2 linked regions of the Desulfovibrio desulfuricans genome follow. The protein of the gene in region 2 interacts with the protein of the main gene of each other region in a pairwise test. Links are inferred from orthologs where the notes say so. Each region holds a gene or a part of one and is shown on either strand. Other genes may lie near its edges.

Evidence for each region.
Region 1: the proteins of ligA (region 2) and leuS interact in binary tests that used the Escherichia coli proteins (3 or more experiments, as listed by UniProt). The link is inferred for Desulfovibrio desulfuricans from one-to-one orthologs.

Annotation. Positions count from the first base shown.
Region 1 is NZ_JANFYZ010000002.1:200,062-206,764, forward strand. Bases 1,243-4,386 are described here. They hold leuS (leucine--tRNA ligase), read right to left. Parts: upstream 4,004-4,386; coding sequence 1,481-4,003; downstream 1,243-1,480. Other genes in these bases: NE637_RS03580 (DNA polymerase III subunit delta), read right to left, coding at 1,243-1,246; nusB (transcription antitermination factor NusB), read right to left, coding at 4,018-4,386. Also shown: NE637_RS03575 (JAB domain-containing protein), read right to left, coding at 1-16; more of NE637_RS03580, read right to left, coding at 203-1,242; more of nusB, read right to left, coding at 4,387-4,515; ribH (6,7-dimethyl-8-ribityllumazine synthase), read right to left, coding at 4,519-4,989; NE637_RS03600 (riboflavin synthase), read right to left, coding at 5,064-5,744; bifunctional diaminohydroxyphosphoribosylaminopyrimidine deaminase/5-amino-6-(5-phosphoribosylamino)uracil reductase RibD, read right to left, coding at 5,754-6,703.
Region 2 is NZ_JANFYZ010000001.1:606,145-612,681, forward strand. What follows is about bases 1,111-4,088. They hold ligA (NAD-dependent DNA ligase LigA), read right to left. Parts: upstream 3,676-4,088; coding sequence 1,546-3,675; downstream 1,111-1,545. Other genes in these bases: dapB (4-hydroxy-tetrahydrodipicolinate reductase), read right to left, coding at 1,111-1,529; uvrB (excinuclease ABC subunit UvrB), read right to left, coding at 3,765-4,088. In the rest of the region: NE637_RS02520 (methyl-accepting chemotaxis protein), read left to right, coding at 1-463; more of dapB, read right to left, coding at 741-1,110; more of uvrB, read right to left, coding at 4,089-5,795; NE637_RS02540 (hypothetical protein), read left to right, coding at 5,853-6,344; aat (leucyl/phenylalanyl-tRNA--protein transferase), read right to left, coding at 6,308-6,537. UniProt on the Escherichia coli protein: DNA ligase that catalyzes the formation of phosphodiester linkages between 5'-phosphoryl and 3'-hydroxyl groups in double-stranded DNA using NAD as a coenzyme and as the energy source for the reaction.

The sequences.
Region 1 (6,703 bases), on a different replicon or contig from region 2:
TTGGCTTTGCTGTCATAAAATAAGCAGTCTTGGAGGTTGCGCAAGGGGGCGGGCGGATAAAGGCGCATGCATCCCGCAAATCCTTTGCCGTTTTTTACGTGAGCGAAAATGATAAATGCGGATCGCAGCGGAATCTGGGTCGCAATAACCGCATTTGCACCGCGCGAGGCTGGCGCGGCGATGTTCTGCCTGGCGGTTTGCGTCAGGCGCGGGTGCGGCCTGCGGCAAACAGGTCTGTCATGCGGGCCGCGAGATAGTCCAGGCTCTGGCTTGGTGATCTGCGGCCGCTCTTTACCTGCAACTCCGCATCCATAACAGTGGACATGCACTCCGCAAGCACTGCTGGGCCGAGCCGGGTTGCCAACTGTTTTTTGAAGGCAGCCTCGTTGGGATGCACGCGCACCTTTTCGCCCGCCCATAGTTGCCAGAGCAGGCGTAACTCCCGCGCCAGCAGGGCCAGCAAAGAAAACAGCAGGCTGTCGCCGTCCTGACTGCGCGAAAGTTCCTTCCACACGGCGGTGAGGTTGCCCGCCTCCATGTGCCGGATGCAGTCAAAGACGTTGCACTCTGGGTTCCAAGAAGCCGTGGCGGTCATGGCCAGAGTAATGGTGCCCTGGTCGGGAACCTGATCCGCCCCGTGAGAATCTGCCTGTGATTTCTCCCGGGCATCATCCTGTGCAGTATTGCGCAGCAGTTGCAGCTTGATCAGCTCGTTTTCAATGGCCAGGGCATCGGGCGGCACAGAGGCGCAAAACTGCTCCAGAGCGTCCTGTTCAAAGCGCAGGCCAAGCTCGTGCGAGCGTTGCAGCACATGCTTTTTGACCGCCCGTTCGTTCAGGCCGTCCTGCCGCCATATCCAGCCCTGCTGATCCGCAAAGGCCATGCAGCGCAGTTTGGCAATGTGCGCGGGAATCTTGGGCTGGCCTTTGTCCCAGGCCACTTCCATACAAAAAAAGGGCCAGCACTGTTCCGAGGGCCGGGCCAGCGCATGCGATACCTTTTTCCACACCGCTGCGGGCCACAGATTGGCCTGACGCACCACCAGCACACGCGGTGCGCCGAACAGGCCTTGCAGTGTAAGCTGCTCCCAGAAGCGCGGCGAGGGTTCCTCGTCGCCCCAGTAGACGTGCCTTTCCCACTGCCCGCTGGCGGGCGGAAAGGAAGAAAGCAGCTGCTCCATGCGCGCGCGCAGCAACTGCCCGTCCGGGCATACAAGAAAACTGAATCCGGGATGTACCGCGCTCATGATATTCCGTGGTTCTGAAAATTGATAAAAAAAAGACTGCCGTAGCAGCCTCGGAATAAAACCCGCCCGGAATAAATTCCGCCTTGGAATAAATCCCGTAAATCCAGGTTTGTCATCTGGTGAAACTGCCAACGCAGTCAGTATAGGTACAAAAGCGGGAACGGGGAAGGGGTATACAGGCGGAAGGGGCGTTTTTCATCTGCGAAAAACAGCCCCTTCCGCCATGATAATCAGTTAGTTGGCAACGATGTTGACCAGTTTGCCGGGGACCACCACCACCTTGCGCACGGTCAGGCCGTCAATGTGGCGCTGCACCGAGGAATCTGCCAGTGCGGCCTGTTCCATGGCGGCTTTGTCGGCGGCTGCGGGTATCTGCACCGTGCCGCGCAGCTTGCCGTTGACCTGAAGGGCCACGGTGAGCATGTCCTGAACGGTAGCGGCATCGTCCCATTTGGGCAGAAGTTCGCTGGCAAGCTGGGTGCCGTGCCCCAGATGCTGCCAGAGTTCTTCGCAAACATGGGGCGTGATGGGCGAAAGCAGCGTAAGCACGGAGGCCATGGCCGACGAGAATACGCGGCGGTCGCCTTCCGTGGCGCCAAGCTTTTCGCGCGAAAGATACATGGCGTTGACCAGTTCCATTACAGCGGCAATAGCCGTGTTGAACTGGAAGCGGTCGCCCATGTCTTCGCTGCATTTCTTGACCGTAAGGTGTTCGCGGCGGCGCAGGTCGCGGGCTTCCTCGCTCTGAGCGTCCTCAGCCGTGGACTGGCAGGCCTTGAGGGGCAGCAGACGGTCTTTTTCTTCATCAAAAAGACGCCACACGCGGCCAATAAAGCGCGACGCGCCTTCGATGCCAGAATCCGACCAGTCAAAGTCGCGTTCGGCCGGCGCGGCAAAGAGGCAGAACAAGCGCACCGTATCCGCGCCATACTTGGCGATCATGTCGGAAGGCGCAACAACGTTGCCCTTGGATTTGGACATCTTGCTGCCGTCTTTCAGCACCATGCCCTGGGTGAGCAGGTTGGCGAAAGGCTCGTTGAGTTCGGCAGGGAAAAAGCCCAGATCGCGCAGCACCTTGGTGAAAAAGCGCGAATAGAGCAGATGCAGGATGGCGTGTTCCACGCCGCCGATGTACTGGTCAACGGGCAGCCAGTACTTGAGGGCCTCCGTGTCAAAGGGGCCATCTTCCTTGCGGGCGCTGGTGTAGCGGGCGAAATACCACGAGGATTCCACAAAGGTATCCATTGTGTCGGTTTCGCGCCGGGCGGTCCCGCCGCACTTGGGGCAGGTGCACGAGGCAAATTCCGGCGTTTCCGGCAGGGGAGAGCGCCCGTCTTCGCGGATTTTCACGTCCATGGGCAGCAGCACGGGCAGGTTTTCTTCCTTTTCAGGCACCACGCCGCACTTGTCGCAGTAAATAACGGGGATGGGCGCGCCCCAGTAGCGCTGGCGCGAAATGTTCCAGTCGCGCAGGCGGAACTGAGTGGTGGCCTTGCCCTTGCCGTCCTTTTCCAGCGCCTGAGCCACGGCCTTTTTGCCGTCCTCATTGGCGGTGCCGTCAAAGGGGCCGGAATTAACCATGAAACCTTCAGCTGTATAAGCTTCGGTCAAGGTTTCAGGATCAATCTGCTCATCCTTGGGGCTGATGACCACGCGCAGGGGCAGGCCGTATTTGCGGGCAAACTCAAAATCGCGCTGGTCGTGCGCGGGCACGCCCATAACCGCGCCAGTGCCGTAATCAGCCAGAACGAAGTTGCCCAGCCACAGCGGCACGCGCTGCCCGGTAAAGGGATGCACGGCGTAGGCACCGGTGAAGATACCTTCTTTTTCCAGCGAATCGGACTGGCGGTCGATGCGGTCCATATTGCGGATGCGATCAACAAAGGCGCGTACTTCATCGGCTTTTTCATAGCCTTCAATGAGCTTTTCCACCAGCGGATGCTCGGGGGCCAGCGTCATGAATGTCACGCCAAAGAGCGTGTCGGGCCGCGTGGTGAACACGTCTATGCCCGTGACGCCTTCTGCCTTGAGGGCCGCGTTTTCCAGACCAAAAGTGATGGCCGCGCCCGTGGATTTGCCAATCCAGTTGCGCTGCATGGCGATAACGCGGTCGGGCCAGTCGCCTTCAAGGCTTTGCAGGTCTTGCAGCAGTTCATCGCCGTAGGCCGTGATCTTGAGGAACCACTGGGTCAGATCCTTCTGCTCCACGCGGCTGTCGCAGCGCCAGCAAAGGCCATCGACAACCTGCTCGTTGGCGAGCACCGTGTGGCACGAGGGGCACCAGTTCTGCGCCGCCTTTTTGCGGTACACGAGCCCTTTTTCCAGCAGGCGCAAAAAGAACATCTGCTCCCAGCGGTAATATTCGGGGCGGCAGGTAGCGATTTCGCGATCCCAGTCATAGGAATAACCCAGGCGCTTCAGTTGCGCCCTCATGTTGTCTATGTTGGCGTAGGTCCATTTGGCGGGATGGGTATTGTTCTTGATGGCCGCGTTTTCCGCAGGCAGACCAAAGGCGTCCCAGCCCATAGGGTGCAATACGTTGAAGCCCAGCATGCGCTTGCTGCGCGCCACCACATCGCCAATGGCGTAGTTGCGCACATGGCCCATATGGATATTGCCCGAAGGATAGGGGAACATTTCAAGCACATAATACTTGGGCTTGTTGCTCTTGTGGGTGCAGGCAAAAGCGTTTTCGGCCTGCCAGCGAGACTGCCACTTTTCTTCGATAGCTTGCGGATTATAGCGTTCGTGCGTCATGGGGCTTTACCGGATTACTCGGATATGGTTGAAGGATCGGCAGCGGGCCGGGAGATTCCGCCGGTTTCCAGAGCCTTGGCCACGGCATCAAGAATGCCGTTGATAAAGCTCTTGGCGTTGCCTTCGCCAAACTGGCGGCTGAGTTCCAGCGCCTCGTTGATGGCAACCTTGGGCGGCACATCATTGCGGTACATGATCTCAAAAACGGCAAGGCGCAGCAGGGTCAGCTCCACGCGGCCCATGCGGTCTACGCGCCAGTTGCGCGAAAAATTGCTGATGGACGCATCAAGCTCATCGCTCTTGCTCCAAACGCCTGCCACCAGTTCCCAGGCAAAGCCCGAGGGATGGCTGGGCGGTTCCTGACCTTCCCAGCGGGCAAGATAGTCCGGAGAAATGCGAAAGATGCGCCGCAGATCGTCAATATCACGGGCCGGGGTGAAGGAAAGGCCGTACAGGACCTGAAAGGCCAGTTCGCGTTCGCCACGGCGGGTGGCTGATTTGCCTTTTGCCATGGGTTACAACTGCTCCATAACGCGGATGGTTTCCAGCATGGCTGCCGCAGCTTCCACGCCCTTGTTGCCGCCCTTGGAACCGGCGCGTTCAATGGCCTGTTCAATGGTGTCGCAGGTCAGCAGACCAAAACCGATGGGGACGCCGGAGTGCATCATGGCCTGGGCAATGCCCTTGCTGGCCTCGGCGCACACGTAGTCAAAGTGGGGGGTGCCGCCGCGAATAACCGCGCCAAGCGCCAACACGCCGTCATACTTGCCGGAATTGACCAGCTTCTGGCAGACCAGCGGCATTTCGAATGCGCCGGGAATACGCACAATGGTGATATTGGCGGTATCAAGGCCGTGACGTTCCAGATAATCCTGCGCGCCGCCCACAAGGCGATCTACGATAAAATCGTTGAACCGGGTGGCCACAATGGCGATCTTGAGACCCTTGGCGTCCAACTGTCCGGCGATGGTGGTAACAGTGCTCATGGCAACTCCTTGGCGCGTTGGCGCAAGTGCCCGCGCTAACGCGTTTTTTGTAATATTTCTGTAAGCGGAAATGTTCAGATAAAGCCGTTGCGCAAGAGCATCTCGCGGCTCAACCCGCTGGTCTGCGCGGCGGCAGTTTGCTCTGCCGCGCTCTTGCCGCCGGGAGCCCAGGCCCCCAAAAGGCTGCGCACATATTTGCCAATGAGGTCGGTTTCCATATTCACCAGAGTTCCCGGCCGCCAGTTGCGCATTGTGGTGCGCTTCTGGGTATCGGGAATGATGTTAACCTCAAGAAAATCAGGCCCGCAATCATTGATGGTAAGGCTGATGCCGTCAAGGGCCACAGAGCCCTTGGCAATGACCTCCACCCCATATTCCTTGGGAAAGGCAATACGGCAACACAGGGACTGCCCCGCGCCCGTAACGCTGCGCACCGTGGCAAGACAATCCACATGCCCGCTCACCAGGTGCCCGCCAAGCCGGTCGCCCAGGGCCAGCGCCCGCTCCATGTTCACGCTGTCGCCAGTCTTGAGCCTGCCCAGCGTGGTGCGCGAGAGGGTTTCTGTGGAGGCATAGGCTGTGAACACCCCCTCGCCGTGGGTTTCCACCGAAAGGCATGCGCCGTTGACGGCAATGGATTCGCCATCGACGATGGAGGGCAGACTGAACAGGGGGCGCAGGGTGAACCTGCGTTCCGTGCCGGTGTCGCGCAGGGCGAGAACCTCGCCCTGGCCCTGGATAATGCCGGTGAACATGCGCCCGCCCTATGCCTTGGCGGCTTCAAGAGGCCGCAAGTGAATGTGAATGTCTTCGCCGCACAGGTGCGTATTGCTCACGCGCATGCGCAGGGCTTCTTCCAGGCTCAGGGGCGCGCGGCCGGAAAAGAGCGGCAGGGCGTCTTCGTCGCCCAGAATCATGGGCGCGAGGTGCAGGCGGAAGTCGTCCACAAGGCCGGCTTCCAGCAGGCTCAGGGCCAGATGCCCGCCGCCTTCGCAAAGCATGTAGGGGCAGTGCAGTTCTTCCCACACTGCACGCAGCAGATTGGGAAAGTCCGGCCCGCCGTGCATGCCGGGGCCAAGCGCCAGAACCCTCACGCCGATGTCGCGCAGGGCCTTGGCCGTGGTGGAGGCCGCCGCAGCGGGCGAAACCATGAAAACTGTCTGTTCCGGGCGGTCTTTCAGCAGGTGAAAATCCGCATCGGGCTGGGGCAGGCGTGAGGTAAGCACGCAGGCCAGAGGTTGCGGCCCGGCATTTTCGCCCCGCACGGTAAGCTGCGGATTGTCAGTGCGAAAGGTGCCGCCGCCCACAAGGATAGCGCCGCCGCACAGGCCGATGCCCGCGCGCAGTTCCTGCACTTCTTCTCTGGATTTATCGCAGCTTATCCATTTGGACTGGCCCTTGCGGGTGGCGATGCGTCCGTCAAGGGTGGCGGCCATTTTCAGCATTACGTAGGGGCGCTTGTGCTGCTGCCAGATCAGAAAATCGGCCACAAGATCGCGGCATTCCTGCTCGCAGACGCCTTCAATCACCTCAACGCCGCTTTCGCGCAGCTGGCAAGCGCCGCCGCAGGCCACAGGATTGACGTCCGCAAGGCCTACGACCACCTTTTTGATGCCCGCAGCCTTGATGGCTTCGGTGCAGGGTGGCGTTTTGCCCTGATGGCAGCAAGGTTCAAGCGTGACAACCAGAGTGCACTCCGCCGGATTTACGCCGT
Region 2 (6,537 bases):
GGCCCTCAACGCCGCCATCGAAGCGGCGCGCGCGGGCGAAGCCGGACGCGGATTTGCCGTTGTGGCCGACGAGGTGCGCAAACTGGCGGAAAAGACCATGCAGGCAACCCGCGAGGTTGGTTCCGCCATTCAGGGCATACAGAGCGGCACCACGCAGAACATTGATCAGGTCAACCAGACTGTAGACACCATTGAGCAGACCACCGAGCTTGCCGGAACCTCCGGCGAGGCGCTCTCAGAAATTGTGGTGCTGGTGGATCAGGCTGCGGATCAGGCGCATTCCATTGCCGCCGCCGCAGAAGAACAGTCGGCCACCAGCGACGAGATCAACCGCGCTGTGGAACAGATCAACACCATCAGCGTAGAGACGTCCTCCGCCATGTCGCAATCTGCCAACGCAGTGACGGAACTGGCAAAGCAGGCGCAGGAACTCAAAAAGCTCATTGCGCAGATGGTTTCATAGCTGACGCGGGCACAGGAGCAGGAGTAAGCGCCTACCCTGCCCCGCAACAAACTCAAAGCCCCTGAACGGCAAACCGTTCAGGGGCTTTTTCACACCCTGCCCCATCTACGCAAGCGCGGCAACAATAAAACAGATCAGACCCGCCTTCGTTCAATACAGCACCTAATGTGTTGTCACTGAACGAAAACGGGCCTGCTTTAAAACACCTTGCTTTGGTCTGTACAAAAGATATTCAAACCTGAAATCTCATCCAGACAAAACAGCCTGCAAAACAATACTAAATATCCTTGATCACGTCCTGCATGCTATAAAGCTTGCCGGGCTTCTGCCCTGCCATCCAGCCAGCGGCGCGGATAGCGCCGCGTGCAAAATTCTCGCGAGAGTGGGCCTGATGGGTCACTTCAATACGCTCACCGGGGCCCATGAAATACACGGTATGCACGCCCACCACATCGCCGCCACGTATGGCCTGAATGCCGATCTGCTCCTTGGGGCGGGCGCCGATGATGCCGTCACGGCTGGAGCAGCGCACATCGTTGAGCTTCCAGTCGCGGGCCTCGGCAAGGCATTCGCCAAGGGTCAGGGCCGTGCCGCTGGGGCTGTCCTTTTTGCGGTTGTGGTGCAGTTCCACCATTTCAATATCATAATCCTCGCCCAGGGCCTTGGTGAGCTGGGGCAGGATGTTGAGCAGCACATTCACGCCGATGCTCATGTTCGAGGCCCAGAAAATCGGGGCCTTGGCAGCAAGGGCGCGCAGTTCGTCTTTTTGCTCATCGGTAAAGCCCGTGGTGCCGATTACAAGGGCATTGCCGGTCTGCGCAACGGCCTTGGCCGATTGCAGACTCACCGCAGGAGCGGTGAAGTCAATGACCACAGCCCCCGGAAGTTTGGGCAACAGGGCTGCCAGACTGTCGGAAACAGGGCAGGCAGCACCCGTAAGAGCGGCTATGCGCTCCGGGCTGTCCACCAGCCCTGCAAGGGTGAACTGCGGGTCGGCTTCCACAAGCCCGCTGATGGTTTTGCCCATACGCCCGCTGGCCCCGACCACAATAATAGAAGTGCTCATAGCTTCTCCGTTTCCGTTATTCCGGCTCAATGCCGGATTCACGCAACAGGTTTCTGAATTCCGTTTCATCCAGCACGGTTACGCCAAGGGAGCGCGCCTTGTCCAGCTTGCTGCCCGCCTTTTCGCCCGCCACCAGATAATCCAGCTTCTTGCTGACAGCACCAAGGGGAACAGCCCCGGCGGCCTCGGCCCACTTTTGCGCCGTGCCGCGCGGCACGCTGATGGTGCCCGTAAAAAGAATGGTTTTGCCAGCCAGGGGCCCTTCGGCAAGGGTTTGCGCACCCTGAGCCGAATCCGCGCCCTTGGGCCACGGGCCGTTCTCCTTGAGCCGCGCAAGCTGCTCGCGGTTGGCAGGGCTGTCAAAGAAGTTGCGTATGGACGAAGCCACTTCCGGCCCCACATCGGGCAGGGCCAGCAGGCTATCCACTGTGGCGTTTTCCAGTTCATCCAGATCGGCAAAGCGCGCCGCAAGGGTACGGGCCGTCTGCTCGCCCACGTGGCGGATACCAAGGGCGCTGATAAGCCTTTGCAGGGTCGCGGTGTGGCGGGCGTTTTCCAGCGAATCCACAAACTTTTGCGCCAGCACCTCGCCCATGCGTTCAAAGCCCAGCAGCTCCTGCACGGTGAGGCTGAACAGATCGGCTGGCGACTGTACGCGCCCGCTGGTCACAAGCTGCTCGATCCACTTTTGCCCCACGCCCTGAATATCAAGCCCGGCCTTGGAAACAAAGTGGGTTATGGAGCGCAGCCGGATGGCGGGGCAAGCCAGATTCTCGCACCGCCAGGCAGCCTCGCCTTCTTCGCGGTACACGGGCTGCCCACAGGCCGGGCACGTGTGGGGGAACTCGTAGGGTTCAGCGCCCGCGGGCCTTTTATCCAGCACCGGGCCGACCACTTCGGGGATAACATCGCCCGCGCGTTGCACAATAACGGTATCGCCCACGCGCACGTCGCGCGCGCGGATTTCATCCTCATTATGCAGGGTTGCGCGCGAAACCATGACCCCGCCCACAGCCACCGGCGCAAGCATGGCCACTGGCGTAAGCGCCCCTGTGCGCCCCACCTGAATTTCTATGCCCTCAAGCTGGGTTTGCGCCTGCATGGCCGGGAACTTGAAGGCCACGGCAAAACGCGGCGCGCGCGCCGTAAAACCAAGTGCCTCCTGGGCTTCAAGGTCGTTCTGTTTTGCCACGGCGCCGTCAATTTCCATGGCAAATTCCGGCCTGTTTTCGCGCACCCAGTTCACATAGTTTTCTACATCCTGAGGGCTCGCGCAGAGCTTGCCGTTTGGCGGCGTAAGAAAACCGTATTCCTTCAGCCGGGCCATCAGCTCCGAATGCAGGCGGCACGGCTGCGCCGGAGCCCACTGCGCATCACCCAGACTATAAGCCAGAAAGCGCAGGGGGCGCGATTCCGTAACCGAAATATCATGCTGGCGCAGGGTTCCTGCTGCCGCATTGCGCGGATTGGCAAAGGTCTTTTGCCCCAGGGATTCCTGCCGCTCGTTGAGGGCGTCAAAATCCTTTTTATACATCACCACTTCGCCGCGCACTTCAAGCCGCGCGGGAAACGGCCCATCGCCCCTGAGGCGCAAGGGCACGGTGCGGATGGTGCGCACGGCCTCTGTAACGACTTCGCCCACCTCGCCATCGCCGCGCGTCAGGGCCTCCTGCAACACGCCGTTTGCATAGATGATTTCCAGCGCAAGGCCGTCCAGTTTGGGATCACACCAGAAGGCCTGCGGCAGAGGGCCGTTGAGTTCCGTATCCCATGCGCGGCGCATGCGCTCCACAAAATCGCGCCATTCTTCGACAGAAAAGACGTTGTCCAGACCGTACATCTGGCGGCTGTGGGCTTTTTTGGCAAGGCCGTCCAGCAGCTTGCCGCCCACGCGCAGGGTGGGCGAATGGGCAGAGCGCAGCTCGGGCCAGCGGTCTTCCAGCGCGGCCAGCTCATGAAACAGCGCGTCAAACTGGTCGTCCGAAATTTCCGGCGCATCCTGAGTGTGATACAGATAATTGTGGCGCTCCAGCTCTGCGGCCAGCCAGCGGGCGCGGTTGCGCTCCTCGCTGCTGGGACCGCCAGCGGGGCCAGTGGTAAAGAGGCTGTTCTGCTCCTGCCTGCCATTGCGTGAATTCTGCGACATGAAAAAACCTTTCTGATGGTCAGCCGCCGTGCCCTTGTTTGGCTTACGGGCTTTGCGGCGGCACTGCTCACAGGGGCAAGCGCCCCCGTCTATTCGGGCATGGCGATAAGCCTGGCCCGCAAAATGCGGATGCGGTCACGCAGCTCTGCGGCCTGTTCAAATTCCAGATCACGAGCCGCCTGACGCATCTCCTTTTCAAGCTTGGCAACAAGAATGGCAACATCCTCGGCAGTCAGCGGCACTGCGTCTGGCTCGCGCTGTTTACCCTTGCCCTTGCCGCGCCCGCGTCCGCCGCCATCTTCCACATACAGGCTATCAAGTGGCGATTCAAGCGATTTGCGGGTGCTGGTGGGCGTGATGCCATGCTCTTCATTGTAGGCCGCCTGCTTGGCGCGGCGGCGCTCGGTTTCGCCCATGGCGGCGCGCATGGAATCGGTGATCTTGTCCGCGTACAGAATGACCTTGCCCTGCGCGTTGCGCGCGGCGCGGCCAAATGTCTGGATAAGCGAACCCGTGGAGCGCAAAAAGCCCTCCTTGTCCGCATCCAGAATGCACACAAGCGACACTTCGGGGATGTCCAGCCCCTCGCGCAGCAGGTTGATGCCCACCAGCACGTCAAATTCCCCAAGCCGCAGCGCGCGGATGATCTGCATGCGCTCAAGCGTATCAATGTCCGAATGCAGGTAACGCGCCCGCACGCCCATGTTGCAGCAGTATTCGGTGAGGTCTTCCGCCATGCGCTTGGTAAGTGTGGTGACAAGCACCCTCTCGCCCAGCGTCACCTTGCCCCGGCATTCGCCCAGCAGGTTTTCCATCTGGCCCTTGGTGGGGCGCACCTCCACCACCGGATCCACAAGGCCCGTGGGACGGATGATCTGCTCCGCCACAATGCCCTGCGCCTGATCCAGCTCGTACTTGCCGGGCGTGGCCGACACGTACACCACCTGATTGAGCAGGTTGGTGAACTCGTTGAACTGGAGGGGGCGGTTATCCAGAGCCGAGGGCAGGCGGAAACCGTAGTCCACAAGGGTCTGCTTGCGCGAGCGGTCGCCCTTGTACATGCCGCCCACCTGCGGAATGGTGATGTGCGATTCGTCCACAAAAAGCAGAAAATCTTCGGGAAAATAGTTGAGCAGACAGGACGGCGGCTCGCCCGGCTTGCGGCCGTCGAGGTGGCGGGTGTAGTTTTCAATGCCGTTGCAGTAGCCGAGCTCTTCAATCATTTCGAGGTCAAGCTGGGTGCGCTGCTCAATGCGCTGGGCCTCCACAAGCTGCCCGTGCTCCTTGAAATAGGTGAGCCGCACCGCCAGTTCATCGCGTATGTCGCTGGCAGCCCGCTTGAGGTTGTCCTGCGCGGAAACAAAGTGGCTGGCAGGGTACAGCACGGTTTTGCTTACCTCGGCCAGCACCTCGCCCGTGAGGGGGTCAATCTCGCGCATGAGGTCGATGTCGTCGCCAAAAAATTCCAGCCGCAGCGCCCGCTCGTGATGGTAGGCGGGAATGATTTCAAGGGCATCGCCGCGCACGCGGAAGGTGCCGCGGTGGAAGTCATAATCGTTGCGCTCGTAGTGCACTTCCACCAGCCGGGTGATGAGCTTGTCCATGGGGAAGTGCTGGCCCACCTCAACGGGAATGACCATCTTGGCGTAATATTCCGGCGAGCCAAGGCCGTAGATGCACGAAACCGAAGCCACAATGACCACATCGCGCCGGGTCAGCAGGGCGTGGGTGGCGGCGTGGCGCAGCTTGTCTATGTTGTCGTTGATGGACGAATCTTTTTCAATATAGGTGTCCGAGGCCGGAACATAGGCCTCCGGCTGGTAGTAGTCGTAATAGCTGACAAAATATTCCACGGCATTGCGCGGAAACAGCCCCCGGAACTCGCCGTAAAGCTGGGCTGCCAGCGTTTTGTTGGGGGCCAGAACCAGCGTCGGGCGGTTGCAGCGGGCAATGACGTTGGCCATGGTAAAGGTTTTGCCGGAGCCGGTAACGCCCAGCAAAACCTGGGAGGGAACCCCGGCCTGAAGATTGTCCACCAGGGCGTCAATGGCCGTGGGCTGGTCGCCCGTGGGGGTGTATGCCGTTTCAAGGCTGAATGGGATGACCGGATTATCTTCCATAATATTATGTTTTGGAGTAAGAGGACAGGATTACATCAATAACGAACGGGAATTGCCATGGAAAAAATCTTCGTACCTTCTCAGATAGATCTGCCCATCGACCGGGTTTTCATTGTGGCCGCAACCCTCAGCACCTTCAAGGGCTGCCGCCATCTGGACGTGCAGATTTTCCGCCCCGGCGCTACTGATGCCGAAGTGGAAGCCATCAAGGGTCTTGGCCTTGTGGCCCCGGCTGACCCTTCCGTTCCGGCAGAAGTGCTGCAAGGCGCTACGGAAGAAGCCGCCCTGCGCTGCGTGCTTGAATCCTTCACTGCAGAAGAAAGCCACGCGCTGGTGGAATACCTTGAAAAGCGCTATGCCGACCAGATTGAAAAAATCACGGTCTGTCCGCTTGATCTGCCCGTGCCCATGGGCGTTGCGCCGCTGGCAGGCATTGGCGAAGGCAAGACCACGGGCTTCATCCGCTTTGACGCGGTGCGCGACTATCCGCTGCCCTTCCCGGCCTATGGTTTTTACGATCTGGCCGCCCAAAAGCCGTCCGGGGAATAACTGTACACAACTCCCCAGGGCAGCCACGGAAACGGCAGACCGCTTCCAGCCATTTCAGGCGTTGCGCAACTTTGCGCAGCGCCTGTTTGCGTTTGTGAGGCAAGGGCGCGCTCAAGTTCGGCCTGAAAAACCGCGCGCGGCAGCATCACGCCGCCCATGCGCATGATGTGCGGCGTTTCCTGCTGGCAGTCAA